4 regions of the Brenneria nigrifluens DSM 30175 genome follow, and region 3 is predicted to be linked to each of the others. Evidence: predicted binding sites of a transcription regulator. Region 3 holds the regulator's gene; each other region holds the start of a gene.
The links. Region 3 encodes Fur, which represses iron uptake genes when iron is present. Its sites were predicted from a motif close to ATAATAATGAGAACNACTATCAA; they were not measured.
Positions count from the first base shown of each region.

Region 1 (7,569 bases), 2.4 Mb from region 3:
AATGGCGACGACTTTCACCTTCTGCTGCGCCAGATAACGGCTCAGCGCCACCGAACGCCTGGCATAGGGGGAAAGACTGCATACCAGCAATACGTCTTTCGGGCTGATATTATTCATCAGTGCCATAATGCCGCTTTCTCCCGCGCCTTCGATTAAATGGATATTCCCCTGAAAATAAGTGGCTACGTGAGCGAAATGAAAGGCCACCGGAAATGAAGACCGCAAACCAAGGCAATAAATCATCCGTCCCGCGGAGAGCACTTTCGCCGCTCTGACGATGGCGTCCAGCGTAGACTCCTGGCATAGATTCTGAATATAGGCCGTGGTGGTGTTGGCCAAATCCAGCACCAGCGAGCTTTCGCCCATTCTCTGTTTCATCTCGACCAGCGCAGGCACGCGCGGAGCGTACTCATGCCCCTGCCCCCGCAAGGCGGCAACGAAAATAGCGCGAATTTCATCGTAACCGGGCAGCCCGAGCCGTTTCGCCAACCGGGTCATGGTGGAAGGGGGAATGCCCGCCAGCCGCGCTTGTTCGCGCATCGACATCACAGCCACTTCCTGGGGATGATCGAGCACAAAACCGGCCGCCAGCCGTTCCTGTTTCGGCAACGATTCAAACTGCTTTTTTATTTGTTGGCACAACGCAAGATGATCCATAAATTAGCCCGTTTTTCGCTTCGCTACGTACGGGACAGAATTTGCAACAGTCATGCCAAAAACGATTCACGTCGATTCATTTGATTCAATATTTGCGGATAAATTGCGGCGTCAAAAGTTCATATTGAAATATAGCGCAATGAAAAATGATTGGAATGAATCATTTTGTGCCGAAAATAATTTAATATATCCAAACAAACCGCTTGATTGGCGGATATACGGTGAACGTTGCCTTGCACCAAAAGTAAAAAATTCCTGCCCCTCTATGGTGCAATGCCCTATGGCGGCGTCAGACTCCCTCCGGCCCGCCTTATTCTCGCCCAGAAAGCGTCTGGTCGCTTATTACCGTCATCCATTTCAATTCGATATATCGCGTATAACCTATAAAAAAGACGTATGTAACTAATTGAGCCGATTGCCGATAGTCTCCTAATGGGCAGGTTGATATCAACGCCATTGGGAGTGCATATGTCCTTTTTACGGAATGTTACAATCAGAAAGGTTTTACTGGTTATTCTCAGTCTTTTTCTACTGTTATGGGGAGGGGTGTCCTGGTTTACGCTGTCATCGCTGAATCAGGCCACCCATTATCTGACGCTCGGCAACACCCAGGTGGAGTCCTTGAATACCCTGACGAACGGCACCGATCAGGCCCTGCGCTCGGTGATCCGCATCAACCGGGCGATGACGCTGATGCAAAGCGGCAAGCTGGATGATATCGATACCACCGTATCATCGGCCGATGCCGCCTTGAAAAGCAGTCAGGAAAATCTCGAAAAATTCAAAAATCAACCGCATACCGGAATTGAACAGCGTATCGTCGATGAGGTCGTGGCGTCATGGAGCCAGCTTATCGGGCAGGGGCTACAGCCGATGATGAACGCCCTGCTGGAGAAAAGATTCGCCGAATACCGGCGGCTGTTCCGCGATGATTTTCAGGCATTGAACGAAGCGTTTATCGCCGCGGCGGGCAACTATCAGCATATCGCCTCGGATAACACGACCGTGCAGCATGTCTACACGCTGGTCGACTGGTGTAAAAAGATTCTGATTGCGGCGATGATCGCGGGCGTCGTCATTCTGTTGCTGACCGACCGTTACCTCACGGGCTATATCGTGAATCCCCTGATGCTAATCAAAGAACATTTCCGCACGCTGGCCAAAGGCCGATTGGATCATGCGCTGGAAGATTTCGGCCGTAACGATGCCGGCCAGCTGATTCCCTATCTGCGGGAAATGCAGGAAAGCCTGAAAATGACGGTGAGCACCATTCGCAACAGCGCGGACTCCATCTATCAGGGTTCGGCGGAAATCAGCGCCGGCAACAACGATCTCTCTTCACGCACCGAGCAGCAGGCGGCGGCCCTGCAACAGACCGCCGCCAGCATGGAGCAGTTGGGCACCACGGTAAAACATAATGCCGACAACGTTCACCAGGCTACCGGGCTGGCGGAAAAAGCGACGTCGGTGGCGAAACAGGGCTGGGAAATGGGGCGTGAGCTCGGTGAGATCATGGGTAGCATCGCCACCAGTTCACGTAAGATCAACGAGATCACCGGCATGATCAACAGCATCGCCTTCCAGACCAATATTCTGGCGCTGAACGCCGCCGTCGAGGCCGCGCGCGCCGGCGAACAGGGGCGCGGGTTTGCCGTGGTGGCGGGCGAAGTGCGTAATCTGGCGCAGAAAAGCGCCCAGGCGGCGAAAGAAATCGAAGGGCTGATTGCGGAATCCGTCGAACGCGTGGATGCGGGCGCCAGGCAGGTGGTTCGCACCGGCGAAGTGATGGACGGCGTCATTGCCTCCATCAAACAGGTTAACGACCTGATGGGGGAAATCGCCGCCGCCTCCGACGAACAAAGCCTGGGGATCGGTCAGGTCAGTCAGGCGGTGACGGAAATGGACGGCGTAACGCAACAGAACGCCGCTCTGGTGGAGCAGTCGGCCGCCGCGGCGGCTTCACTGGAAGAACAAGCGCGCCAGCTGATGCAGGCCGTCGCCATTTTCCAACTGGAACAGGAGCAGGAAACCGCCGGAAGATTATCAGACGCGCAGCCGGTGCCGCAGTTGGCCGCCGCGCTATCCTGAACGGCGGACACGCCGATCGGCCAGACGGCGCCGCTTAGAAGCGGGTATTCAGACTGACGAAAAAGGTTCTGCCCGGCTCGTTATAGGTGGCGGCGCCCGCGCCGGCGATATTGTTCACCCCCTGCGCGTTGCCGGCGCGGAACTGGCGCTTGTCCAGCAGATTGTCCACCCCGCCCGTCACGCTCACGTACTGGTTAAACGCATAGGTGGAGCTCAGGCCGAATAACGTATACGGGCTGAGTTCATCGCTGGCGCTGCCGGTCACGCGGTTGCCGTTATAGTCATACTTTTTGGGTTTCTGACGACCATACCAGGTGACATCCGCCAGGAAGGACAGCTGTTCCGTCGCCTGCCATTCAACCGATGAGTTCAGGGTAAACTCCGGGGTGATGGACAGGTAATCGCCGGTGGTTTTATTTTTCGATTCCAGCATCCACGTCAGATTGTTACGCCAGTTGATACTCTCCGTAACCGGAACGCTCAGGCTGCCCTCCAGCCCCTGCACCACCGCTTTCGGGATATTTCCCCACTGGAAAATATTGGCATTGGCGTAAGCGGGGTTGCTTCCCCCGACTGCCTGACCAATCGGCGACAAACCGGATTCAATCTTATTGCGATAGTCATTGTGGAAATAGGTAATGCCCGCCGTCAAACCATTGCGGTGGAACTCCAGGCCGATCTCCTTATTCAGACTGGTTTCCGCTTTCAGGTCTTCATTACCGAGCAGGTAACAGCTCTGTGAGCTGCCGCCGTAACATCCCTGACCGCGGCTATAGAGAATATAGTTAGGGTTGGTCTGATACAGATTGGGCGCCTTGTAAGCCCGGGCGATACCCAGTTTCAGGGTGTAATCCTCTCCCAGTTCCTGAGACAGGTTCAGCGACGGACTCCAGTTGGTGCCCGCCGTGCTATGGTGATCGAGACGCAGCGCCGGCGTCAGCACCGTACTCGGCGTCAGTTGAATATTATCCTCAATAAAAGCCGACGCCAGACGGGCGGATGTCTTGTCGCTACGCCCGTCGCTGCTCAGCGAACCGATGCTGCCGGCTTCGGTGGTGGTCTGCGTATTCGACACCGGATCCTTCATTTTCTGCTCGTTCCACTCTAAACCGATGGTCGCCACCTGATCGAACAGAGCATTAAACGGAATATTGACTTCATTATGCGCGATGAAACTATCCAGTTTGATGGTGCTAAAAGCATTAGGCGAAGAGAAAATCCCCTCCGTACCGCCCGCCAATCCTTCCAGAATACGGGTATTGTGGGTGCGTTCATATTGCAGGTACGACATCGAACTGACTCCGCTGTCCCAATAGCCGCGATGCGTGACGGCAAAGTTCTGACGGTACATACGATTAGTCTCTTTGCCATAATTGCTGAGGACATTGGCATTGCTATTGGTATTTTGACTATCGCCCGCATAGATATTGCCCTGACGGCTGACGCCCGCTTCAAACTCCAGCGACTGCTGTTTGGTAATATCCCAGCGCAGCAGGCCGTTGATATCTTTATTACGCACCCCTTCCCGACCGGCGGGCAGAGAATTGATCTGATTGCCGGTACGCTCGGACTGATGCCCGTCATTGATATCTCTGGCATCGGCCTGGGTTTTATTCAGATTGCCGTACAAACGAAAGCTCAGATTATCGGTCAGGCCGCCCATCAGGCTGAAATCGGTGCGTTTGGTGGCGCCTTCCGACTTATGCTGCGGCGCGTTCAGATAGGTATTCCAACTACCGTGCAGCTCCTGCGTCGGCTGTTTGGTGATGATATTAATCACCCCGCCCGCGGCGCCGTTGCCGTAGCGCGCCGCCGCCGGGCCGCGCAGCACTTCGATGCGCTCCACCATATCGGCCGGCACCCAGTTGGTATCGCCGCGGGTATCGCGTTCGCCGCGCCAGCCATAGCGCACGGCATTGCGGCTGGAAACCGGCTTGCCGTCCACCAGAATCAGCGTATTCTCCGGCCCCATGCCGCGAATATCAATCTGACGGTTGTTCCCGCGCTGTCCGCTGGTGGAGTTCCCGGTAAGGTTCACTCCCGGCATAGTGCGGATCAATTCCGACAGATCGTTGGCCGGCGGACGCTTGGCGATATCTTCCGCGGTGATCACCGACACGCCCGGCGCCTGGCGGGTCTGCTCGGCGGCGGTGACCACGATGGTATCGGAGGAATCAGCGGCGGCCGCCGGCGAAGTCTGCCGGGTAGCGGGCGCATCGGCCCAGGTCAGGAAAGGCGTAGTCGCACAACTCAGCCCGATAAGGGTCGCCAGATAGTGGCGTGGTGGTAGTCTCATGATTAAAATCGCCCTGTAGAATCGTAATTTGAAAGACGCTGATGCTGACGCGGACTGTGGCAGGCTTTATTTATTGCCGTAAAACCGGCTCCATACTTGGTGGAGACAAGCCTGTGATATCGCGGGGGTTATCGCCCGCGCGTTGCCGGCCGCCAACGAAAAATGCTACTGAGAAGTATTTGCATTACCAAAGCGGCGCGGTCATTGTTACATTTGTTTTTCAAGGGCGGGTTTGTGCAAACAGCAAATTGTTTTGCAAAAACGGCAAAATGACCGGCGATAACCGGACAAGGTAAGAGGGGATCATGCAAAATCAGCTGCCATCGTCAAAATCGATCTATAAGAACCATATCGTGCAGCAATCCAGCCTGGTCACCAATGACTATCAACTGCTGGGATCGAGGCTGATTGACGATACGCCGGTGCTGTTCGGCAGCTTTAATGTTATCCAGTTGAACCGCGATTTGATTCTGCATACGGCCGATGTAATCAACCTGCACAATATGAAAACGCAGAGTATGCTGAACGGGGCGATAAAACTGGCTATCGTGGTAAACGGTATCGCGCATATCAGCTACGATGAAAAGCTGCTGCACCTGGGAAAGCATCATCCCGCCTCGCTGATTTCACTGACCGAACCCACGCGGTTCAGCCGCAGCGGTAAACGCGACGAATACGAACGCACCGTGTCGCTCACCTTTAGCCGGAAATGGCTGTACGGCAATCTGCTGGACAGCGTCAGCGACTGGCAGGCGATTTATGATTTCACGCAAACCCATCTCGCCACCCATTTATGGATCCCGTCGCGTCAGGCAATGGCCATTGCCTGGCAGATTCTGAACGCCGGCCCCTGTCATACCCCGCTGCAACGGCTGTATCTGGAAACCCAGTGTATGTTGCTGATTATCGAAGCGTTCGGTTCGCTCACCCGCCAGACGCAACGGGACAATACCGCCCCAGGAGTGACCTTGCGCAATCACCAACGGGTCCAACAGATCCGGGATATGCTGGAAAGCGGCGCCGCCGACCACCTCTCCATGGCTGAAATCGCCAAAAGCGTCAGCATGAGCGAAAGTACGCTACAGCGTCATTTTCGCCAGACGTTCAATATCACCGTGTTTGAATACCTGCGTAACTGCCGTTTACAACGCGCCATGCTGGCGCTGCAAAAAGATGGGATAGGCATTGCGCAGGCGGCCAGCATCGCCGGTTATAACAGCCCGGCCAACTTCGCCACCGCGCTGCGCCGCGCCTTCGGCATCACGCCGGGGCAGGTGAAGGATCGTTTCTGATACGCGCCATCACCCCCTTTAATAGCCAAAAAGAATGATTCATTCCGTTTGGCTATTAATCATCCGTCGGCCGGACGCAGTAGATTAAGGTATCTTCCACTGCTGATTTTGCTCTATTTATGACTAACGTTGCCGATTTAACCGCTGCCCTCGCCGATTACGTTACCCACAGTTCGCCAGATCGGGCGGCCATTGACGCCGCGCGTCTGGGCGTCACCGATTTTGTCGCCGCCGCCCTGCCCATTACCCAGGGCGCCATCGCCGACAGCGGGCTTCATCCGTTAAAGCAGGTATTTAGCGGCGCCGACAGCCTGACGAACAGCCTGATTCTGGGGTACGCCGGCCATGCGCTGGACTTTGATGACTATCAGCCGGCGTTTCGCGGCCATCCCGGCACCGTGATCCTGCCGGCCTTGTTCGCCCTGGCCGCTGAAAACCCCGTCATAACCGAAGCGGCGTTTCTCACCGCCTATGTTATCGGGGTGGAGGCCGCAGGACGCATCGGTCTGGCCGGCGGCTCGCGCCACTATAGCCTTGGCTATCACAACACCGCCACGCTGGGAACCATTGCGGCGGCGGCGGCGGCGGCGCGGCTGGCCGGCGCCTCCGCCACGCAGACGCGAAATATCCTCGGCCTGGCGGCGACGCAGGCCGCCGGGTTGCGCGCCCAGTTTGGTTCCGCGGCCAAACCGCTGCATGCAGGACTGGCGGCAAGAGCAGGCCTCACCGCGGTCAAACTCGGGCTGGCCGGTTTCAACGGCAATGCCCAACGGGTTGTGGAAGCCTTTCTGGCCGCGCATGGCGACCAGAAACAGCAGCCACAACTGCTCGTCGAATCCTGGGGGGCGCCGTGGCGGATCCTGTCTCCCGGCCTGGAATTCAAACGCTACCCGACCTGCGGCGGCACCCACAGCGCGGCGGAAGCGGCTTTCGCGCTCAGGGAGCAGTGGCAGGCGCAGCGGGAAAACGGCGCATCATTGGCGGATGATATAGCCGGCATCACCGTCTCTTTCCCGCCCGGCGGCGATACCGCCCCATTTATCCGTAAAGCCGCCACCGGTGTGGAAGCGCGTTTTAGTCTGGAATATGTGATTGCCGCGGCGCTGCTGGAAGGAGAACTGAAACTGGCGCGGTTTGCGGAAGGTGCGGTGGATCCGGCTATCGCCGCGCTGGCGGACAAGGTTACGCGGCTGGCGGACGATAGCACGCCGCCGGACGAACAGGATCCGGATGCCC
Region 1 is NZ_CP034036.1:814,502-822,070, reverse strand. It holds gene EH206_RS03705 (MurR/RpiR family transcriptional regulator) at 1-657, opposite strand, end outside; gene EH206_RS03700 (methyl-accepting chemotaxis protein) at 1,126-2,745, shown strand; gene EH206_RS03695 (TonB-dependent siderophore receptor) at 2,780-5,041, opposite strand; gene EH206_RS03690 (helix-turn-helix transcriptional regulator) at 5,347-6,333, shown strand; gene EH206_RS03685 (MmgE/PrpD family protein) at 6,453-7,569, shown strand, end outside.
Region 1: EH206_RS03695 (TonB-dependent siderophore receptor) is a predicted target of Fur. The motif match lies at 5,204-5,226, and genes of this name have one in related genera.

Region 2 (7,569 bases), 610 kb from region 3:
CCGCCGCGCGCCGCCAAAGGCCGCCGCTAAGCCTTAGCGATCGAGCGTCGCCATTCCCTCGGCGCTGTAGCGTTCCCCCGCCGCGGCATTGAAAGGAAAGATGGCTTCGATCGCCGCCAGCTCTTCCTCGCTCAGGGCGACGTCCAGCGCGCCGATGTTCTCCTCCAGATAGCGGCGGCGTTTGGTTCCCGGGATCGGCACAATATGCTCTCCCTGCGCCAGAACCCAGGCCAGCGCCAGCTGTGAGGGCGCCACGCCTTTTTCCTTAGCCAACTGATTCACCTTGTCCACCAATTGCCGGTTTTTGGCAAAGTTATCTCCGGCAAAACGTGGGTTGCTACGGCGGAAATCATCGGCGGCCAGGTCGTCCGGGCTGCGGATGGCACCGGTAAGAAAACCGCGGCCCAACGGGCTGTAGGGCACGAACCCGATGCCAAGACGCCGGCAGGCGGGCAGGATGTCGGTTTCCACATCCCGCGTCCATAGCGAGTATTCGCTCTGCAGGGCGGTGATGGGATGCACCCGATGAGCGCGTTCCAGCGTTTCGGCGGAGGCCTCGCTCAGGCCGATATAGCGAATTTTCCCTTCCTTGACCAGGTCGGCCAGGGTTCCGACGCTCTCTTCAATCGGCACCGTCGGGTCGACGCGATGCTGATAGTAGAGGTCAATCACCTCTACGCCCAGCCGCGACAGGCTGCCCTCAATCGCCCGGCGGATGTACTCCGGCTTGCCGCTGACGCCTCGCAGATCGGGGTCGGTCGGATCGCGCAGAATGCCGAACTTGGTGGCCAGGAAAACCTGCTGGCGTTTTCCCTTGATGGCTTTGCCGACCAACTGCTCATTGGTATGGGGACCGTACATATCCGCGGTGTCAAGCAGCGTTATGCCTAACTCCAATGCTCGGTGCAGCGTGGCGATGGCCTCTTTTTCATCCTGAGCGGTGGAGTAAAAATCGCTCATTCCCATGCAGCCTAGCCCAAGCGCGGAAACCGACGGGCCGTTAAGACCTAGTTGACGTTGTTGCATCCTGTCGTCCTCATGTGGGGGTGGAAAGCCGGATCAGTGTGGTTGTTTATTGGATAAAGATAAATAACCCATTTCATGCAACACTATTCAAAAATCAACAACAATGGGGGCGTGATGGATCAGATTCAGGCGATGCGCATCTTTGTGCGTATCGCGGAACTGGGGAGCTTTAGCCGCGCGGCCGAAATGCTGTCTTTGCCGCGCCGGATTAGGGCTGATTCAGGCGCCGCGCCACAGTTTGCGGCGCTGGCTGGACAGCGGCGAACTGGTTGAAATTCTTAAGGATACGCCGCCGCCGGATATGCCGCTGTATGTGATGTATCCGCCGGGGCGTTTCCTTGCTCCGCGCATCCGGGTATTTATCGAATGGCTGAATGAACGCTTTGCCCGGCCATTGTCATCCTGAAGGTGATGAATTTTGCAGCAACCCCCGCATTTCGGAGGAAATAATCATTGACCTTGACGCTAAAACCTCTAGAATTCGCCTCCGTGGTGGCACTGCGTAAGGCAGTGTTGCTGGATTGCGAAGGTGGCGGAATTGGTAGACGCGCTAGCTTCAGGTGTTAGTGCCTTAACGGGCGTGAGGGTTCAAGTCCCTCTCTTCGCACCACATCGCCACGATTGTGTTTCATAGTAATGTGCCGCACAATAACTGTAACTGTGCTTCACGGTAAATTCGTATCGCAAACATTGCGAAGGTGGCGGAATTGGTAGACGCGCTAGCTTCAGGTGTTAGTGTCTTAACGGACGTGAGGGTTCAAGTCCCTCTCTTCGCACCATGCGGTGGTACGGGTCGGTCGGCGGCGCAAATTAAGCTTTACCTGTGCGAAGGTGGCGGAATTGGTAGACGCGCTAGCTTCAGGTGTTAGTGCCTTAACGGGCGTGAGGGTTCAAGTCCCTCTCTTCGCACCACTTCTCTGTTAATCTTTTTCCCTCTTTGATTATTTACCCGCTTATCCCAGCGTTAAATTAAACGCCAGGGACATAGCCGCCACTCCGCCAGCCAATGCAATGCAGGACGGCAAAAGCAAATAGTGTCGCAGACGGTGATGAAATAACATTGCCAGCGTCGCCAACAGGGCGACGGCGATAATCATTTTCAGATGCATCAGGTTAAGATCAAGCGCGGCCAGTAACGGCATGACGGCGCAGGGCAATAATACCCCCCAGGCGCTCGACAGCTGTTTTCCCATACACCAGCTAACGCCCCATAAACCGCATGCGGTAATCATCGCTGTCAGCATTTCATATCCGCCAAGAATGATAATGATAACCAATAGCATATAATAATTTATATCAATTACCACTCTTTTGGCGGCGCTTTGTCAGCAGCAGGCGGCGAGGAAATAGTCAGCCGGCCCGCCGCTGACTGCGCGACAACTGCACCATATTCATGACGATCGGCGTATGCTCGTGCTGGCGCCAGACCATGATGATCTGGGTAGTCAGGCGGATATCTTCTATGGCGTGATAGGACACATTGCCTATTTTGATGCAGGAGAGCGACTCGGGAATGATGGCGATGCCGAAGCCCGCCGACACCATGCCGATGGTGGCCGTTAGCTGCGGCGCCTGCTGGCTAAGCCGGGGTTCGTAGCCGGATAAATAGCAGGCGCGAATAATCATATCGTGTAATCCGGGACAAATTTCCTGCGGGAAGGTGATCAACGATTCCTGTTTCAGCTCGCTCAAATGGATGCGTTTTTTGTTATTCAGCGCGTGATCGGCGGGCAGCACCAGTTTCATCGGCTCCTCGGCCAGAAACTCGCTATTGAATTCGCGGCCGATATTGCACGGCAGACGAAGAAAGGCGACGTCGATATTTCTGTTGTGCAGTTCGGTAAGCAACTGCGGAGGATTATCCGTCCGCGGGCTTAACGACACATTCGGATAGCGCTGGCAATAGGCGTGTAGTAGCCGTAGCACCACCGGATGAAAAGAGGCGGATGAGGAAAAACCGACGTTGAAATTCCCTTCTTCTCCCCTGGCGATGCTTCTGGCGCGGTCAACGGCGGCATCGGTCAGTTTCAGGATCTGGCTGGCATCTTCATATAACACTTTTCCCGCTTCCGTCATTTCAACGCCGCGCGTCAGCCGTTTGAATAACGGCGTGCCTATTTCATGTTCAAGTTTTTTGATTTGCTGGCTGAGCGGCGGCTGCGATATGCCCAGGCTTTCCGCCGCGTGCGTGAAATGCCGGGCCTCGGCGACGGCAACAAAGTAGCGCAGGTAACGAAATTCCATTAGCGGGCTCCATATTTTTCAGATCTTCAAATGACGAGGTTTGTATATTGGAACTTTGTCTATGTTGGCGTCAATCTTTAAGAATGAGTTAGAAACATTTAAGTAATAACCCATCGAAAGAGAAAGCATATGAAAGAAGATAGTGGCGTAAATCCTTGCGTGGAAGAGATCGCAACCTATGCGCTTCAACATCGGCAGCACCATCCGGAGTGCGTTATTTATCAAACATCACTAATGAGTGGTTTAATCAATGGCGTGTACGAAGGTAGCCGGACGATGGAGGAGTTATTGCAGTATGGCGACTTTGGATTAGGAACGTTTAACAATCTGGACGGCGAACTGGTAGCCTTCAACCGCCTTATTTTCCAACTGCGCTCTGACGGCAGCGCGCGGGCGGCCAAGCCGCACCAGAAGACCCCTTTCGCGGTGATGACGTTTTTCCGCCCGACGGAAGAAGTCCATTTCAACAGTCCGATTGGTCGTCACCGTCTGCACCAGAAAATAGATAGCCTGGTGGGTACGGATAATCTGTTTTGCGCCCTGCGCATCGACGGCCGTTTCAAGTACGTTGAAACCCGTACCGTGCCGCGCCAGAAACGCCCGTATAAACCGATGCTGGAAGCCATCGCCCGGCAGCCGACGTTCCATTTTGAACATTGTCAGGGAAGCGTCATCGGTTTTCGCAGTCCGGCCTATACGCAGGGCATCAACGTTGCCGGCTATCATGAGCATTTTATTACCGACGATCGCCAGGGAGGAGGACACATCCTTGATTATGAGATGGAACGCGGCGTTCTGACGTTTGGGGTTATCTCCAAACTGATTATCGACCTGCCGCAGGATCGGGATTTTCTCAGCGCGGATCTGTCACCTGAAAATCTCGATAGCGCTATCCAGGCAGTGGAAAGTTAAGCAACGGTAGAATACGCAACATCTCAGAGGAGTGAGGCAATGGAAAATTCAACAGGTCAGCAGAGCTGGAACTGTGGCGCAGCCCTGGTGGTGAAACATCTGGAGCAGCAGGGGGTGCAATATGTATTTGGTATTCCGGGAGCAAAAATCGATCGCGTTTTTGATGCCCTGGAAGACTCGCCGATTCAAACCATCCCGGTGCGCCATGAAGCCAACGGCGCTTTTATGGCGGCGGCAATCGGACGACTGAGCGGTAAAGCCGGCGTGACGCTGGTGACCTCCGGGCCGGGCTGCTGTAATCTGGTGACCGGACTGGCGACCGCCACCTCGGAGGGCGACCCCCTGGTAGCCATCGGCGGCGCGGTGAAACGCGCGGAGAGCCTTAAGCTGACGCATCAAAGCCTGGACACCGTCAGCCTGTTCCAGCCGGTAACCAAATTCAGCGCGGAGGTCAGGGCCTCGTCGGCGATTTCCGAAGTGCTGGCGAACGCTTTCCGCGCCGCGGAAACGGGACACCCCGGCGCCTCTTTCATCAGCCTGCCCCAGGATATCATCAACGATCCGGTGACCAGCGCCGTACTGGTCCGCCCCGATCTGCCCGCGCTGAACGGCGCGCCCCAGGCGGAGATCGACAAGGTCGCGCGGATGATCCAGCGGGCCAAAAATCCTGTTTTGCTGCTGGGATTGATGGCGAGCCAGCCGAAAACCGCCGAGGCGCTACGCCGCTTGCTGCATCAAAGCCAACTGCCGGTAACCAGCACCTATCAGGCCGCCGGCGCCGTTGACCAGCAAAGTTTCGACCATTTCGCCGGGCGCGTCGGCCTGTTCAATAATCAGACGGGCGATAAGCTGCTGCAGCAGGCCGATCTGATTATTACGGTCGGCTACAGCCCGGTGGAGTATGACCCGGTATTGTGGAACAGCGGCAAAGCGGCGCTGGTGCATATCGACGTGCTGCCCGCCAGTATCGACAGCGCCTATCTGCCCGACGTGGAGCTGATTGGCGATATCACCACCACCGTCGATGCTCTGGCCGGCTGTATCCGTGCGCCGTTGGCCCTTTCGCCGCAGACGCAGGCTATTCTGCGCGACCTCTGTCAGCAACGGCGCGATCTGGCGACGCGCGGCATGAATATGCGCGGCTTTGCGATCCATCCGCTGCGGCTGGTGCGGGCGATGCAGGATATCGTCAACCATGACGTCACGCTGTGCGTCGATATGGGCAGTTTCCATATCTGGCTGGCGCGCTATCTGTACAGCTTCCGGGCGCGGCAGGTGCTGATGACCAACGGTCAGCAAACGATGGGCGTCGCGTTGCCGTGGGCGATTGCCGCGTCGCTGATTCACCCCGGTCAGAAAGTGATTTCGGTTTCAGGGGACGGCGGCTTTATGCAGTCCAGTATGGAGCTTGAAACCGCCGTGCGTCTGAACAGCAATGTGCTGCATATTATCTGGGTGGATAACGCCTATAACATGGTCGAGATCCAGGAAGAGAAAAAGTATCACCGCTCTTCCGGCGTCAAATTTGGGCCGATCGATTTTAAAGCCTATGCGGATGCGTTCGGCGCGCAAGGCTTTGCGGTCGAAGCGGAGGACGAGCTGGTGAGTAAATTGCGCCAGGCGATGGATGTTCAGGGGCCGGCGGTGATCGCCATTCCGGTGGACTATTCCGACAATCAGCGTTTGATGGAAGATCTGAATATCAGCCAGCTTATCTAGCCCTGCGCGTTGGGCGCCGGCCGGTCCCGACGGCGGAGGCATTAACGGGAAGCGCGCGGTTTGTCATTAGCGATAAACCCGGATACTATTGGCAATAGTTATCATTTCGTTTCCCGTTTATTCGCCTACCCTAGCGGAACCGCCTATGCCAACCGTCAAAAATATCGTCAGCACCGTTGCGCACCCGGCGTTTTCCGGCGGCGACCGGCGGCTGGCCGCCGAGTTAAACGCGTTGCTGCGCCGCTATCGCCCGCACTGTCTGGATAGCGTCAAGTTCGGCGAGGTTCCCCCGGAGGGGGCCATGACGCTCGCCGAGTGGTCGCGGCCCGAGGCGTTTCAGCGGCTGGTGCGGCGCTACGGTAATGAGCTGTATCGGCAACATCCGGACAAGCCGCATGAGGAAAAGCCGCTGCAATCATTATGGGCGCAGTGGTATTTCGGGCTGCTGGTGCCGCCGTTGATGCTGGTATCGCTGAAACACGTCGTGCTGCTGGACTGCTCTCCGAGCCGGATATATGTCGAATTCCACGCCAGTAAAGGACACCCGGCGGTGTTTTATATCGCGCCGCAGGCGCTGGCGCCGGAAATGGCCGGCGACTCGCCGCGGGCGCGGCTGGAGCGGTTGCTGCATCAGCATATCGCGCCGGTCATCAACACGCTGGATAGCTTCGGCGCGCTTAACGCCCGGCTTACCTGGAATAATACCGGCTATCTTATGCACTGGTTTTTGGGGGAGATGGCGCCGCTGATAGCGCCGGACCAACTCGGCCAGCTGCGCCACGATCTGTTCTTTTCCCGTTCACTGCTGGACGGCGGTGAAAATCCCCTCTATCGCACCATTATTCCCCGCGGCGGCCTTATGCGGCGCCGCAGCTGTTGCCAACGCTACCGTATTCCCGATGTCGCCCGCTGCGGGGACTGTACACTGAACGAAGTTTAATACCATCGGCGGCCGGGATGGTTTACGCTTTCAGACGTGCGGTCCGCGTTGAAAACGGGCGGCGAAACGGCAAACGGGAAGGGACATTAGCATGCTGATCGGCTCCGTCAGGCGAATGATTAAACGCGCGGTGATTATTGTAGCGGTAGCGGCGATAACGCTGCTGGCCATCCGTATTTATGATACGCAGCGCGGGCCGGCGCTGGCGCCCTGGCACACCTTTGTGCCGGATGAACTGTCGGCGGAGGAGCTTGACCGGGCGGACTGGCCGGCTTATCTGCGCGCGGAAGAGACCATTTTCCAGCAGATCAACCAGCATGTCACCCAGGAGCTGGACGAGGACGAACAACGGCCCATTAACCGTTATTTTGCCGGCAGCCCGGTGTATCCGGGCAAGTTTCAGCATGACTGGAATCGTTCCTACCAGCTGATGCCGGACGGCGCGCCGAAAGGCGCGGTGGTGCTATTGCATGGATTAACGGATTCTCCTTATAGCCTGCGGCATATCGCGCGGCTTTATCGCCAGCGCGGTTTTGTGGTGGTCGGCATTCGTCTGCCCGCTCACGGTACGGTTCCCGGCGCGCTGACGGATATTCACTGGGAAGACTGGCTGGCGGCCACCCGTCTGGCGGTGCGTGAGGCCGGCCGCTATCTGGCGCAGGATTCGGGTAAGCCGTTACCGCTGCATATGGTGGGGTTTTCCAATGGCGGGGCGCTGGCGCTGAAAT
Region 2 is NZ_CP034036.1:3,956,136-3,963,704, reverse strand. It holds gene rsmC (16S rRNA (guanine(1207)-N(2))-methyltransferase RsmC) at 1-30, shown strand, start outside; gene EH206_RS18575 (aldo/keto reductase) at 34-1,026, opposite strand; gene EH206_RS23655 (helix-turn-helix domain-containing protein) at 1,102-1,299, shown strand; partial or broken gene EH206_RS18570 (LysR substrate-binding domain-containing protein) at 1,226-1,432, shown strand; tRNA gene EH206_RS18565 (tRNA-Leu) at 1,550-1,636, shown strand; tRNA gene EH206_RS18560 (tRNA-Leu) at 1,719-1,805, shown strand; tRNA gene EH206_RS18555 (tRNA-Leu) at 1,852-1,938, shown strand; gene EH206_RS18550 (DUF1435 domain-containing protein) at 1,980-2,270, opposite strand; gene EH206_RS18545 (LysR family transcriptional regulator) at 2,377-3,270, opposite strand; gene budA (acetolactate decarboxylase) at 3,400-4,182, shown strand; gene alsS (acetolactate synthase AlsS) at 4,222-5,901, shown strand; gene fhuF (siderophore-iron reductase FhuF) at 6,047-6,841, shown strand; gene EH206_RS18525 (alpha/beta hydrolase) at 6,933-7,569, shown strand, end outside.
Region 2: fhuF (siderophore-iron reductase FhuF) is a predicted target of Fur. The motif match lies at 5,984-6,006, and genes of this name have one in related genera.

Region 3 (7,569 bases):
TGAACTTCATTATGAAATTGAATTACCGCCGGAAAAATGCGCTTCATCCCAGTGACAGGCTGCCCGTTATCCTGATACACGGCCTGTTTGGCAATCTGGATAATCTTGGCGTGCTGGGCCGAGATTTGCAAAATCAGCACGACGTGCTGCAGCTGGATTTACGCAATCACGGCCTGTCGCCGCGTTCGCCGCAGATGACCTACCCGGCGATGGCGCAGGACGTGGCGGAGCTGATGGACCAACAGCAGATTGAGCGGGCGATTGTTATCGGCCATTCGATGGGCGGCAAAGTCGCCATGGCGCTCAGCGCCCTTATCCCGCAACGGCTGGAAAAGCTGGTGGCCATTGATATCGCCCCGATGGATTATCAGACGCGCCGCCACGACGCCGTTTTCGCCGCCCTCAACGCCGTCACCGAGGCGGGCGCCGCATCGCGTTCCGCCGCCGCCGAACTGATGCGCCGGTTTATTAAAGAAGAAGGGGTGATTCAGTTTCTGCTGAAATCATTCCAACAGGGCGAATGGCGCTTTAACGTGCCGGTGCTGTGGGATCAATACGAAAATATCGTCGGCTGGCAGGAGGTTCCCGCCTGGCCGGAGCCGATTCTGTTTATTCGCGGCGCAAACTCGCCCTATCTGGATGACGTTCATCGCGACGCCCTGCTGCGCCAGTTCCCCGCGGCCCGCGCCTATGTGATAAGCGACGCAGGTCACTGGGTCCATGCGGAGAAACCCGAGGCGGTATTGCGCGCCATTCATCGTTTTCTCGCCGCCGGATAGCCAGGATGCCCGGATTAACCGTTGTCGCCGCCAGCACGGCTGGGGTATGATGGCGCCCGCAGTAGAGGGACGGCTGATTCAGCCACAAGCATTGTAACCACATCATCAAAATGCGCGCGTCGGCGGGCGTTTTGGTCCGAAGACCTTGCAGTATCATTACCTATGGCAAAAGAACAAACGGATCGCACCACGCTGGATCTGTTCGCAGATGAGCGTCGCCCCGGCCGCCCGAAGACCAATCCGCTGTCACGTGATGAACAGCTAAGAATCAATAAGCGTAATCAACTGCGGCGCGACAAGGTACGCGGGTTGCGGCGGGTCGAATTAAAAATCAACGGCGAGGCGGTCGATATCCTGAACAGCCTGGCTGAACAACGGAACATCAGCCGCAGCGAACTTATCGAGCAGATGCTGTTGGCGCAGTTGGCCGAACAAACGTCCTGAGATAACGATCTCTTATGGCTTGAGCGGCGTCATCCCTGACGCCGATAAAAAAACCGGACTTAGAATTTTTCCCAGTTATCCTGGCTGGGCGGCAACGCTTTTGCGGCCGGCGCGGCCGCTACGGCTTTGGGCGCCGGCGCAGACTTCGCCGCGGACCGCGGTTGCAGATTCTGCTGTTCGGAGAGATGGAATAGCGAAACGGTCTGGTTCAGCAGCGCCGCCTGCTCTTCCAGCGACAGCGCGGCGGCCGAAGCCTGCTCCACCAACGCCGCATTCTGCTGAGTCACGCTGTCCATTTCCGCCACCGCCTGCCCGACCTGGGCTATCCCTTTGCTTTGCTCTTCCGATGCCGAGGCAATCTCACCCATGATATTGGTAACATTCGTCACCGCGCGAACAATGTCGTGCATGGTGTTGCCGGCATCCTCAACCAGATTCGAACCGGTATCCACACATCTGACGGATTCGGAAATCAATCCTTCTATTTCCTTGGCCGCCTGGGCGCTGCGCTGCGCCAGGCTACGCACCTCGCCGGCGACAACGGCGAAGCCGCGCCCCTGTTCCCCGGCGCGCGCGGCTTCCACGGCGGCGTTCAGCGCCAGAATATTGGTCTGGAACGCAATACCGTTAATCACCGTGGTAATTTCGGCGATCTTGCGCGAACTGCCGGAGATTTCCGCCATGGTTTTCACCACGTTCTCTACGATATCGCCCCCTTTCTTCGCCGTGGTGGACGCCTGCAAGGCCAACTGACTGGCATGGTTGGCATTTTCCGCGTTCTGTTTTACGGTGGCGGTCAGCTGTTCCATGCTGGCGGCCGTCTCTTCCAGCGCCGAAGCCTGCTGTTCGGTACGTGACGACAGATCGTTGTTTCCCGCGGCGATTTCCGACGCCCCCTGATAAATCGAGTCGGTACTGTTTCTGATGGTGCTGACCGTGTTCGCCAGGCTGGTTTGCATTTCACGCAACAGCGGGAATAACCTGCCGACGCAGTTACGGCCAAAATCCTTGATGGGCTTTCCCAACTGGCCGGAGGCAATCACGCCGAAGTGATCGCGCAAATCATTTAACGGCCGCACCAGGCATGTCACCAGATAGCGATCGGTAAAGAACAGCAGCAGCAGTCCGATAATCAACCCCGTCAGCAGAATATTTTGACCGATGGTGGTGATCTGTTCAAAACGTACGCCGGCCGCGGCAAATTTCTCCGAGCCAGCCTTATTGAAAGCGCTCATTGAAGCCCCGAACTGACGACTCAACGGCGGGACCACATTTTTAGCCTGCTCCTGGTATTCATCAAACTCGTTCGCCGCCGCTTTTTGATATGAAAGCTCAACGCCCTGAACAATCAAATTATGCCAGTCGCGGCTGACCGCCTGAACCAGCGCATCGTCCAGCCCTGCATGGTCGATGCCATAGAATGATACCAAATCCGCTTTTAACGTATTGAGCGCATTCAGCGCCGACGCCTGTTCTTTATCCGCCGTTTCATTATCGCCATTGCGGCGCGCATCCACGGCGCGGGCCAGGCGCGTGACCATCCGGAAATACTGATCGTTGCCCTGATTAACATAATTCATGTTTTGCACCAGCAGACTGCTGGTCTTGGACGTCGCCGTCATCTCCTTGAAGGAAAACATGGTATATAGCGACACGCCGCCCCATAACACGCAGAAAATGCCAAGTACCCACAACATGGCCGTTCTGATGGCAATGTTCTTTAAAAGTTTCATGGTTCACTCCAGACCTAACGCGCATAAAAAAGATGTTTTGATGGTTAATCAGCGTTGAAGTACAAAATTCAAGCCGCCGGGATATGTGGCCACTCCCTGGCGTTGATGTCCCGTAATATTTAACAAATAAAATCACTTAATTAATCGACAAAACTCAGAGAACATTTACCCCTATCACGGCTTTCGCCAGAGTTTGTTTTCTATTCTGTGAACAATTTCATAACCTTTTATAAATACAAATTTCTTGTCCCCCGGAATTTCAGTTAAAAAATACCCGCCACAATTTACTTCTCCTTACCGATACGAGTTTCTCATGCCGGTTGTGTCTGTTATTATTAGTCGATAAGCGGGTAAAAAACGGCACCATACCATTAAGAATCAAGAGGTTATTTAATTCATGGCACTGATAGGAATTTTCTTTGGCAGTGATACCGGCAATACCGAAAACATTGCCAAGACGATCCAACAGCAGCTGGGAACCGACGTTGCTGAAGTTCATGACATCGCCAAAAGCAGTAAAGAAGACCTTGAAGCTTTCGATATTCTATTGCTGGGTATCCCCACCTGGTATTACGGTGAAGCCCAATGCGACTGGGATGACTTTTTCCCTACGCTGGAAGAGATCGACTTTAGCGGCAAACTGGTCGCTCTGTTTGGCTGCGGCGATCAGGAGGATTATGCGGAATATTTCTGTGATGCCATGGGAACCATCCGCGATATCATCGAACCGCACGGCGCGACCATCATCGGACACTGGCCGACGGAAGGCTATTACTTTGAAGCGTCCAGAGGTCTGGCGGATGACAAACATTTCATCGGTCTGGCTATCGACGAAGATCGCCAGCCTGAACTGACCGCCGAGCGCGTTACCGCCTGGGTGAAACAGATCGGAGACGAGCTGAATTTGCCAGAACTGACGGCTTAAAACCACGTTTTGGCTCTGACAACTCCCCCGTCAGAGCCAAATCAATAGAAAAAACCTTTCATTAAGATTGATACATTTTTTTAACTTCCGGCCACAAATCTGTACAATACCCCTATCGGTTTTGTATGTTCTCCATCGTTTTCCTCATTTGCCAACAATGCATTGCGTGCTACCTCTGTATTGTGCGTGGGAATAACCTTGTTAACATTGCATGGTTTCCATTTTGAATGCACGGTTCTATAATTGAGACGCTATTATATTTTTTGAGCCGACCGATGCCATAGGCTAGATAGCCCCCATTGATTAAGTAAGCAACAGGACTAAACCCGCATGACTGACAATAATATCGCATTAAAGAAGGCCGGCCTGAAAGTCACTCTTCCGAGACTGAAAATTCTGGAAGTACTGCAGGATCCGGAGTGTCACCACGTCAGTGCGGAAGATTTATATAAGAAACTGATTGATATGGGCGAAGAGATCGGTTTAGCGACCGTCTACCGCGTACTGAATCAGTTTGATGATGCTGGTATCGTTACCCGCCATAATTTTGAAGGCGGAAAATCGGTTTTCGAACTGACCCAGCAACATCATCATGACCATCTGATTTGCCTGGATTGTGGCAGAGTGATTGAATTCCGTGATGAGTATATCGAAGCGCGGCAACGTGAAATCGCGGAAAGACACAGCATTAAACTGACCAACCACAGTTTGTATCTGTATGGCCATTGCAGTGAAGGGGATTGCCGTGAAGACGAAACCCTGCACGATGAAAAAAGATAAATCAACCGCATAAAAAAATCGCCGGGAGCGATTTTCAACGTCGTTCGCGACGGCCCATAGGGTGACGGGCAGGATAGCCCGTCATAATAAATCGCCGGGGCGATTTTTAACAAAATAAAACCGCCTCGGCGGTTTTATTTTTTTATCCTGTAGACAACCCTGCGGTTATCCCACCCAGGTATCCCGCAGACCCACCGTACGGTTAAATACCAGATGCTGCGGACTGGAATAAACCCGGTCGGCACAGAAATAGCCTTCCCGCTCAAACTGGTACGCTTTTTCCGCTTCCGCCTGCGCCAGGCTTGCCTCAACAAAGCCATGGGTCACTTGCAGCGATTCGGGATTGATGGTTGACAGGAAATCATCCGCCGCCCCGGGGTTGGCCACGCTGAACAACCTATCGTACAGCCGGAATTCCGCCGGCAGGCCATGCGCCACCGACACCCAGTGAATAACCCCTTTGACCTTGCGTCCATCGGCCGGATCCTTACTCAAAGTGTCCGGATCGTAGCTGCAATAGATGGCGGTGATAACCCCCTGCTCGTCTTTATCAATGCGCTCCGCTTTGACAACATAGGCATTGCGCAGGCGAACTTCCTTGCCCAGCACCAGACGCTTATATTGCTTATTGGCCTCTTCACGAAAATCCGCGCGATCGATATACACTTCGCGGCTGAAGGCCACCTGGCGGGAGCCCATTTCCGGCTTATTCGGATGGTTTGGCATGGTAACCAGCTCTTCATGTCCCGCAGGAAGGTTTTCAATCACCACCTTCACCGGATCCAGCACCGCCATGGCGCGCGGCGCATTGGCGTTAAGGTCGTCGCGGATACAGGACTCCAGCGCCGCCATTTCAACGTTATTATCCTGCTTGGTGACGCCGATACGGTAACAAAACTCGCGGATAGACGCGGCGCTGTAGCCACGGCGACGCAAACCGGAAATGGTCGGCATACGCGGATCGTCCCACCCTTCAACAATCTTTTCCGTTACCAGCTGGTTCAGCTTGCGCTTGGACATGATGGCGTATTCAAGATTAAGGCGGGAAAATTCATACTGCCGCGGATGGCAAGGTATGGTGATGTTATCCAGCACCCAGTCATACAGGCGGCGGTTATCCTGGAATTCCAGTGTACATAGCGAGTGCGTCACCCCTTCCAACGCATCGGAAATACAGTGGGTAAAATCATACATCGGATAGATGCACCACTTGTTGCCGGTCTGGTGGTGTTCGGCAAACTTGATCCGATACAGCACCGGATCGCGCATCACGATAAACGACGACGCCATATCAATCTTGGCGCGCAAACAGGCGGTTCCCTCGGCAAAGCCGCCGTTACGCATTTTTTCGAACAGCTCCAGGTTTTCCTGCACGCTGCGATCGCGGTAGGGACTATTTTTGCCCGGCGACGTCAGCGAACCACGGTATTCGCGGATCTGCTCCGGCGTCAGCTCGTCCACGTACGCCAATCCCTTACCGATCAGCTCCACCGCATACTGATGCAGCTGATCGAAATAATCGGAGGAATAACGCACATCGCCGCTCCATGAGAAACCCAGCCAGTTAACGTCGCGTTTGATCGACTCAACGTATTCAATATCTTCTTTTACCGGATTGGTATCGTCAAAACGCAGGTTGCATTGCCCGTTATAGTCCTGGGCGATACCGAAGTTGAGACAGATAGATTTCGCATGCCCGATATGCAGATAGCCGTTAGGCTCCGGCGGGAAGCGCGTCTGAATACGGTCATGCTTACCGGACGCCAGATCTTCATCAATAATCTGGCGGATAAAGTTTGTTGGGCGGGCTTCAGCCTCACTCATGCTTGGTTCCTCAATGCTTAAACGACATATAACCGCTAATGATCCAACAAGCCAAGCCGGGAAACAACCGTTAGTTTGATTAAATTCCCGGTGAGGAAAAAAAACGGAGCGAGATAGCAATCTCGCCCCGCGATTTCATCTATTTACCATGGTTCACACAGTAAGATGGCGCTTTACGCTACGCTTCGCTGACTTTTTTCAGCGCGGACGCGATGGACTCCGCCTGGGTGCCGACCACAATCTGCACATTCTGCTTATTCAGCCGGATAACGCCCGCCGCGCCCAGCCGCTTGGCCAAGGCTTCATCCACCAGGCTGGAATCCGCCACGTTCAAACGCAAGCGGGTGATGCAGGAATCAATGGCCAGCAGATTGTCTTTACCGCCGACGGCCTGTAAATAGCCGCGGGCCAGCGTGGTCATATCGCCCGACGCCGCCGCCGAGGCGTTTACATCATAGCCGTCCGCTTCACTGCCGCTTACCGACAGTTCGCGTCCCGGCGTCAGCAGATTGAAGCGCAGGATGGTGAAACGGAACGCCAGATAGTAAATAACGAAGAACGCCAACCCCTGCGGTATCAACATATACCACTGCGTCGCCAGCGGGTTGCGGGACGACAGCACCATATCAACCAGTCCGGCGCTAAAACCGAAACCGGCGATCCAATGCATGCTGGCCGCAATAAACACCGAGATCCCGGTGAGCAGCGCGTGCAGAACATACAGCACCGGCGCCACAAACATAAAGGAGAACTCCAGCGGCTCGGTGATGCCGGTAAAGAATGCGGCGAATGCCGCGGCAAGCATAATCCCCGCCACCTTGCTTTTATTCTCCGGGCGCGAGCAGTGATAAATAGCCAGCGCCGCCCCCGGCAGGCCGAACATCATAATCGGGAAGAACCCGGCCTGATAACGTCCGGTAATGCCGGCGACCGCTTTCCCCGCGTCGATGGACTGTTGTCCGGCCAGGAAATTCGGGATGTCGTTAATTCCGGCCACATCAAACCAGAACACCGAGTTCAGCGCATGGTGCAGACCGACGGGGATCAACAGGCGATTGAAAAAGGCGTAAATACCGGCGCCGGT
Region 3 is NZ_CP034036.1:3,343,530-3,351,098, forward strand. It holds gene ybfF (esterase) at 12-779, shown strand; gene ybfE (LexA regulated protein) at 942-1,223, shown strand; gene EH206_RS15610 (methyl-accepting chemotaxis protein) at 1,283-2,956, opposite strand; gene fldA (flavodoxin FldA) at 3,354-3,881, shown strand; gene fur (ferric iron uptake transcriptional regulator) at 4,212-4,661, shown strand; gene glnS (glutamine--tRNA ligase) at 4,827-6,485, opposite strand; gene nagE (N-acetylglucosamine-specific PTS transporter subunit IIBC) at 6,664-7,569, opposite strand, start outside.

Region 4 (7,569 bases), 580 kb from region 3:
CGGCTTCAGATCGTCATTGCCAATCAGATAACATCTTGATAAGCCGATCGGGCAGCCGTTACCACGCGTCGCCAGCAAATATCCTTCCGTGGACTGATACAGGTTAGGCGCCTTGAATACCCTAGCGATCCCCGCTTTCAGCTTGAAGTAGTCGCCCAGTTCCTGGGATGCGTTCAGGCTGGGACTCCAGTTGCTGCCGAATTTGTTGTGATAGTCGAGGCGCAGGCCGGGAATGATATTGGTGCCCGGAGCCGCCTCGATATTATCCTCGAAATAGAGCGCGCTCAGTTCTGCGCTGTTTTTGGATTTACGCGTACTCGGATCCCCTGATACGCCGCCTATATTCGCGGGATTACCAATTTCATCCACTACGCTGGTAGCCTGTATCGATGCCGGATCGTTCAGCTCTTCGCGATTCCACTCGGCACCAAAGGTGGCGGTCTGTTCCGCCAGCAGATGGAACGGAATATTTAATTCGCCGTTGGCCTTATAGTTTTCCAGCCGACTGGTCTTATATTCGGAACCATCGTTAATCATCCCCTCGACTCGGCCCGTCGTTCCTTCCGGTAGCCGCGTATTATTGGTCTTCTCATAGTAGAGGCCCAGACGCGACTGGCCCCAATCCCAAATGCCGTTATGGGTAACGCCGTAGGTCTGGCGATACATACGGTTGGTTTCCTGACCGTACAGTGACTCCACCAAGCCGTTGGGAGAGATGTTGCCGTTACTGAGCTGGGTATCCCCGGCGTAGATATTACCCTGACGGCTGTAGCCATATTCAAAGTCCAGGATTTGCTGAGGATTGATCTTCCATGACAGCAGCGTATTGATATCCTTGTTGCGCACCCCTTCGCGTCCGGCGGCGTAGGAACCGTTCTGCGCATTATTGATATCATCGGCGTCGGCGTCGGTTCTATTGATATTGCCGTACAGGCGCATGGTCAGCACATCGTCGATCAGCGGACCGCTCAGGCTGAAGTTGGCGCGCCGGGTATCGCCTTCTTTCGAGTCTTCCGGCTGGTTGGTGTACAGGGAAAGCGAGCCGTGCCAGTCGTTGGTGGGGCGTTTGGTAATGATATTCACCACGCCGCCGGCGGCGCCGGAACCGTAGCGCGCGGCGGCCGGGCCGCGCAGCACTTCAATGCGCTCCACCATTTCCACCGGCACCCAGTTGGTATCGCCGCGAGTGTCGCGTTCGCCGCGCCAGCCATAGCGTACGGAATTGCGCGAAGTGACCGGCTTGCCGTCGATCAGGATCAGGGTATTTTCCGGCCCCATGCCGCGAATATCGATCTGGCGGTTATTACCGCGCTGGCCGGTGGCGCTATTGCCGGTCAGGTTGACGCCGGGCATTTTGCGGATAAGATCCGACAGGTCGTTAACCGGCGGCTGTTTTTCGATATCTTCTTTGGTGATAATGGAGACACCCGGCTGCTGCTTCAGCGCTTCCTCGGCCGTTGCCTGCACAACCATGACGTCTTCCTGCTGCGTCTCTTCCGCCGCGTAGGCATGGCTGCCCAAAATACCTGCCAATAGTACGGCCAATGGTCGCTTAATGTAATTAGTTGTTACGCTCATTAAAGTTATCCCCATTTATGTACACCATTGTAAGCGAACACTTATGATAATAATAATTATTATCATTGTATATATAGGCTAAAAATCCTCACATTTTCTCCATAATGTTAAGATAGCGATAATAAAAGCAGCATTAACGATGGCGACGTATAGACGACAGGTTATAGAAATATGCTTATAAACAAATAGTAAATAAAAAACAGATCAAAAGCGCCGGTATGACCCATAGGCGGTAATAATGAGGACGATTCGCGAGAGATATCGTATCTATATCCCTGACACCCTGTTTAGCATTGTTAAAGGATTACTTTGCCGATCAGTTAAGGATCGGTTGATCGATTCTTAGACTGCGGCAATATAACGGCTTCCATAAATAGGGAGCCGTTTTTCTATGCCACTACTCGATTACCTGCTCAGTTTTAATGCTCAGCCTTTGCTGCCGCCACCTTCCGCTTAGCATTTTGCGGAACACCTTCCTGTTGAGGTTGTTTCGGCAGACTGCGCTGAACTGGGGCGCTGAACGCTATCCGGCAAAGGTGGCCGCAGAGCTGTACCACTCCCGTAGGGAAATAGAAGTCGTTTTTCGCAACATGACGCGAAGAGGCCAATAAAAGCCTGTTAGCATTGATTTTATTGAGTTCAGGAGATATACAGAGAAGAGAACTTGGAGCGAGTGAAGGGAATCGAACCCTCGTATAGAGCTTGGGAAGCTCTCGTTCTACCATTGAACTACACTCGCGCCGGAGATGCGCCTGGCATTATAGCGTTATCCCGTTGCCGGGCAAGTAAAAACCCCGGAAAACTGCTGGTAGAATAATCAATCAACTCATATGACAACGCGTTAAAACGTTGATGGCGCATGCAGCGAAACGGGTCAGCCGTCCGATCGTGCATTTTTTTCACTTTTCCTCGGTATGTTGAATTTCTTTCATATCCCCACGCGATTCAGACATGGTATTTTCAAAAGTTGTATAAAAAATGTGGTTCCCACGAAAAAAAGAGATCAGCGATGGAAAACCTGAAAACCGTTACCCCCCCATTTCGCGCCGACGTTGTCGGCAGTTATTTGCGTCCGGATTATTTGCATGCGGCGCGCGCGCAATATACCAAGGGCGAGATCGATCATGACGAATTAAAACGCGTTGAAGATAAGGCCATCAGCGAATTGGTCGCCAAACAGAAGGCGGCCGGTCTCCAAGTCATCACGGACGGCGAATTCCGTCGCAGTTGGTGGCATCTGGATTTCATGTGGGGGCTGAACGGCGTTGAAAAGGCGAGTTTGTCGCGTGGTTACAATTTCGCCGGTACGGAAACTCGTCCCGAAACCGCCAGGTTGACCGGCAAAATCAGCGGCGACAATCATCCTTTCATCGATCATTTTCGCTTTCTGCTGACGTTCGCCGAAGGCGGCATCGTTCCTCGTCTCACGATCCCCGCTCCCGCCCAGTTTCTGAAAGAGCTATACCGGCCGGATAACCGGGAGAGCACGCTGAAATACTATCCCCGCCAGAGCGATCTGGTCGCGGATATCGCCGCCGCCTATCAGACCTTTATTCGTGAAGTGTATGCGGCCGGCTGCCGCAGCCTACAGCTCGATGATTGCACATGGGGCATGATGGTGGACGCGCGTTATAACAACGCCGGCGTCGCCGTTAAAGAAGAAGGCGCGTGTGGTTGTGCTCAACACGCCGATCATACCGTCATCAGCGATAACGTTCAGGAACTGGCGGAGCTGCTGCTGGAGGTCAACAACGCGGCGATTGCCGGCGCGCCGCAAGATCTGGCGCTGGCGACGCACGTTTGCCGCGGCAACTATCGCTCGACCTGGGCGGCGAGCGGCGGTTATCAACCTATCGCCGGTATCCTGTTTGGAAAAGAAAACGTTGCCGCCTACTACCTTGAATTCGATACCGAGCGTGCCGGCGATTTTTCTCCCCTGGCGGAAGTTTCCGGCGACAAGCAGGTCGTATTGGGACTGATTTCATCCAAAATCGGCGAGCTTGAAGATAAACAGGCGGTTATCGCGCGTATTAAAGAGGCAACCCGCTATCTCCCGCTTGAACGCCTGTGTTTAAGCACCCAATGCGGTTTCGCGTCGACTGAAGAAGGCAATGCGCTGACGGAACAGCAGCAATGGGCCAAGATCGCGCTGGTTAAAGAAATCGCCGACGAAGTATGGGGCGGCTAATCGCGATTCCCCCAATCAGGCGGTAAAAAAAACCGGCGCCCAAGGCGCCGGTTTTTTATTTCAGCCAACGTGGCCGCGCGTTACTTCTGCGGGCGCATCGCCGGGAACAGAATCACGTCGCGGATGGTGTGGCTGTTGGTGAACAGCATAATCATACGGTCGATGCCAATGCCCAGACCGGCGGTCGGCGGCAAACCATGCTCCAGCGCGGTGACGTAGTCTTCGTCGTAGAACATGGCTTCGTCGTCGCCGGCGTCTTTGGCGCTGACCTGCTGGGCGAAACGCTCCGCCTGATCTTCCGCGTCGTTCAGCTCGGAGAAACCGTTGCCGATTTCCCGACCGCCGATAAAGAACTCGAAGCGATCGGTGATTTCCGGGTTCCGATCGTTACGGCGCGCCAGCGGAGAGACTTCCGCCGGGTATTCGGTAATAAAGGTCGGCTGAATCAGATTGCTTTCCGCCGTCTCTTCAAAGATCTCGGTGACGATGCGCCCCAGCCCCCAGCTCTTCTCGATTTTAATGCCCAACGACTCGGCAATCGCCGTGGCTTTCGCCAAATCGTCCAAATCGGCGACGTTGGTTTCCGGGCGGTATGTGCAGATGGCTTCGCGCATGGTCAGCTTGGCAAACGGCTTGCCGAAATCGAAGGTCTGATCGCCATATTCGATGGTCGTGGTGCCCAGCACGTCCTGCGTCAGAGTGCGGAACAGCGTTTCCGTCAACACGATAAGATCTTTATAGTCGGCATAGGCCATATAAAGCTCCATCATGGTGAACTCGGGGTTATGGCGCGGGGAGATGCCCTCATTGCGGAAGTTGCGGTTGATTTCAAACACCCGTTCAAAACCGCCCACCACCAGGCGTTTCAAATACAGCTCCGGCGCAATACGCAGATACATATCGATATCCAGCGCATTGTGATGGGTTACAAACGGACGCGCCGCCGCGCCGCCGGGGATCACCTGCATCATCGGCGTTTCCACTTCCATAAAACCGTGGTCGACCATAAAGCGGCGGATCGCCGCCATCACCTGGGAGCGGATACGGAAAGTATGGCGGGATTCTTCATTGGCGATCAGATCCAGGTAGCGCTGACGGTAACGGGTTTCCTGATCGGCCAGGCCGTGGAATTTATCCGGCAGCGGACGCAGGGCCTTGGTCAGCAAGCGCAGTTCGGTACAGTGCACCGAAAGCTCGCCGGTTTTGGTTTTGAACAGCTTGCCGCGCGCGCCGAGAATGTCGCCCAAATCCCACTTTTTGAACTGCTCGTTGTAGACGCCTTCCGCCAGATCGTCGCGGGAAACGTACAGCTGAATACGCCCGCCCACGTCCTGCAGCGTGACGAAAGAGGCTTTGCCCATAATGCGGCGGGTCATCATGCGGCCGGCTACGGTCACTTCGATGTTCAGCGCTTCCAGCTCTTCGTTTTCTTTGCCGTCGTAGTCGGCGTGCAGGCGATCGGAGGTGCTGTCGCGGCGGAAATCATTGGGAAACGCGATGCCGTGCTCACGCAGCGTCACCAGCTTTTCACGGCGCGCTTTCAGTTCGTTATTAAGATCCTGCGCCTGATCGGCACCCTGTGATTGTGATTCAGCCATGTGAATTCCTTATAATCCCGCTTTTAAACTTGCTTCAATAAATTTGTCCAGATCGCCATCCAGCACCGCCTGGGTGTTGCGTGTCTCCACCCCGGTGCGTAAATCCTTGATGCGCGAATCATCCAGCACATAGGAGCGAATCTGGCTGCCCCAGCCGATATCCGACTTGTTGTCTTCCATCACCTGCTTCTCAGCGTTTTTCTTTTGCATCTCAAACTCGTACAGCTTGGCTTTCAGCTGTTTCATCGCCTGATCTTTGTTTTTGTGCTGGGAGCGGTCATTCTGGCACTGGGTGACGATATTGGTCGGAAGATGGGTAATACGCACCGCGGATTCGGTCCGGTTTACGTGCTGACCGCCGGCGCCCGAGGCGCGATAAACGTCAATACGCAGGTCGGCCGGGTTGATTTCGATATCGATATCGTCATCCACTTCGGGATAGACGAAAGCGGAACTGAACGAGGTATGACGGCGGCCGCCGGAGTCGAACGGACTTTTACGCACCAGGCGATGGACGCCGGTTTCGGTGCGCAGCCAGCCAAAGGCGTAGTCGCCCATAATCTTGATGGTGGCGGATTTGGTGCCGGCCACTTCGCCGTCGGACTCTTCGATAATTTCGGTTTTGAACCCTTTGGCTTCCGCCCAGCGCAGGTACATCCGCACCAGCATGCTGGCCCAGTCCTGGGCTTCGGTGCCGCCGGAACCCGCCTGAATATCCAGATAGCAGTCCGCGCTATCATACTCGCCGGAGAACATGCGGCGAAATTCGAGCTGACCCAGTTTATTTTCCAGCGCGTCCAGTTCGGCCGCGGTTTCATTGAAGGTGTCTTCGTCGTCTTCTTCCACCGCCAGTTCCAGCAGGCCGGCGACATCCTCCAGTCCCTGCGTCATCTGATCGATGGTGTCGACGATGGCTTCCAGCGAGGAGCGCTCTTTACCCAGCGCCTGCGCGCGTTCCGGCTCGTTCCAGACGTCAGGCTGCTCCAGTTCGGCGTTTACTTCTTCGAGGCGTTCTTTCTTGGCATCGTAGTCAAAGATACCCCCTAAGGACGGCCGTACGCTCCGACAGGTCCTGAATGCGGTTTTTTACCGGATTAATTTCAAACATGATTTTTATTTCTTACGTTAAGTCGTTGACAACGGAATGATGTAAACCCGCCATTCTAGCGGATTAAACGCGCGTTTTATACTCTTTCGTCAGCCAGGTTACAGCGGCCACAGGTGCTGGATCAGCAGTTGCACCGAACGCTTGCCGCGAAACTCGTTGACGTCCAGCTTATAGGCCAGCTCCGCTTCGCGCACGCTGCTGTCCGGCCATATGCTGGTATCGATGTTAAAGGCGATGCCGTCCAGCAGCGGGCCGCCGTTTAGCGGTTCCACCATCACTTTCAGGTGACGCTCACCCACCAGCCGCTGTTGCAGAATGCGAAACCGTCCGTCGAAAGTCGGTTCGGGAAAAGCCTGTCCCCACGGCCCGGCGTCGCGCAGCATCTCCGCCGTGGACAGACACAGCTCCGGCAGCGCCAGTTCGCCGTCCGACCAAACCACGCCTTCCAGCTGCGAGGCATCCAGCCATTCGCCCACCAGTTCGCCAAAGCGCTGGCGGAAAGGCTCAAACTGCGTCTCTTGCAGCGTGAGTCCCGCCGCCATCGCATGGCCGCCGAACTTGTCCATCATCCCCGGATAGCGCGTATCCAGCCGCTCCAGCGCATCGCGCAGGTGCAGCCCGGCGATGGAGCGTCCCGACCCCTTCAGCATGCCGTCCCCCGCCGGGGCAAAGGCGATCACAGGTCGGTGAAAGCGATCCTTGATGCGCGACGCTAGAATGCCCACCACCCCTTGATGCCATTCCGGATGGTACATCGCCAACCCGTAGGGCAGCGCGTCGCGGCTTTGCTCCAGCGTTTCGCACAGGCGCAGCGCTTCAACCTGCATTCCTTGTTCGATTTCACGGCGCGTCTGATTCAGGGCGTCCAGATCGCTGGCCAGCATGCGCGCCTGCACGATATCGTCACTGAGCAACAGCGCCACCCCGACCGACATATCATCCAGCCGTCCGGCGGCGTTAAGCCGCGGCCCCAGCGCGAAACCCAGATCGCCGGCGACCAGTTGACCCGCTTCGCGGTTCGCCACTTCCAGCAGCGCCCGGATGCCGGGCCGGCACCTTCCGGCGCGAATGCGGCTCAGCCCCTGCGCCACCAGAAT
Region 4 is NZ_CP034036.1:3,927,747-3,935,315, forward strand. It holds gene EH206_RS18395 (TonB-dependent siderophore receptor) at 1-1,578, opposite strand, end outside; tRNA gene EH206_RS18400 (tRNA-Gly) at 2,244-2,317, opposite strand; gene EH206_RS18405 (5-methyltetrahydropteroyltriglutamate--homocysteine S-methyltransferase) at 2,588-3,766, shown strand; gene lysS (lysine--tRNA ligase) at 3,847-5,364, opposite strand; one part of gene prfB (peptide chain release factor 2) at 5,374-6,396, opposite strand; one part of gene prfB (peptide chain release factor 2) at 6,398-6,472, opposite strand; gene recJ (single-stranded-DNA-specific exonuclease RecJ) at 6,571-7,569, opposite strand, start outside.
Region 4: EH206_RS18395 (TonB-dependent siderophore receptor) is a predicted target of Fur. The motif match lies at 1,622-1,644, and genes of this name have one in related genera.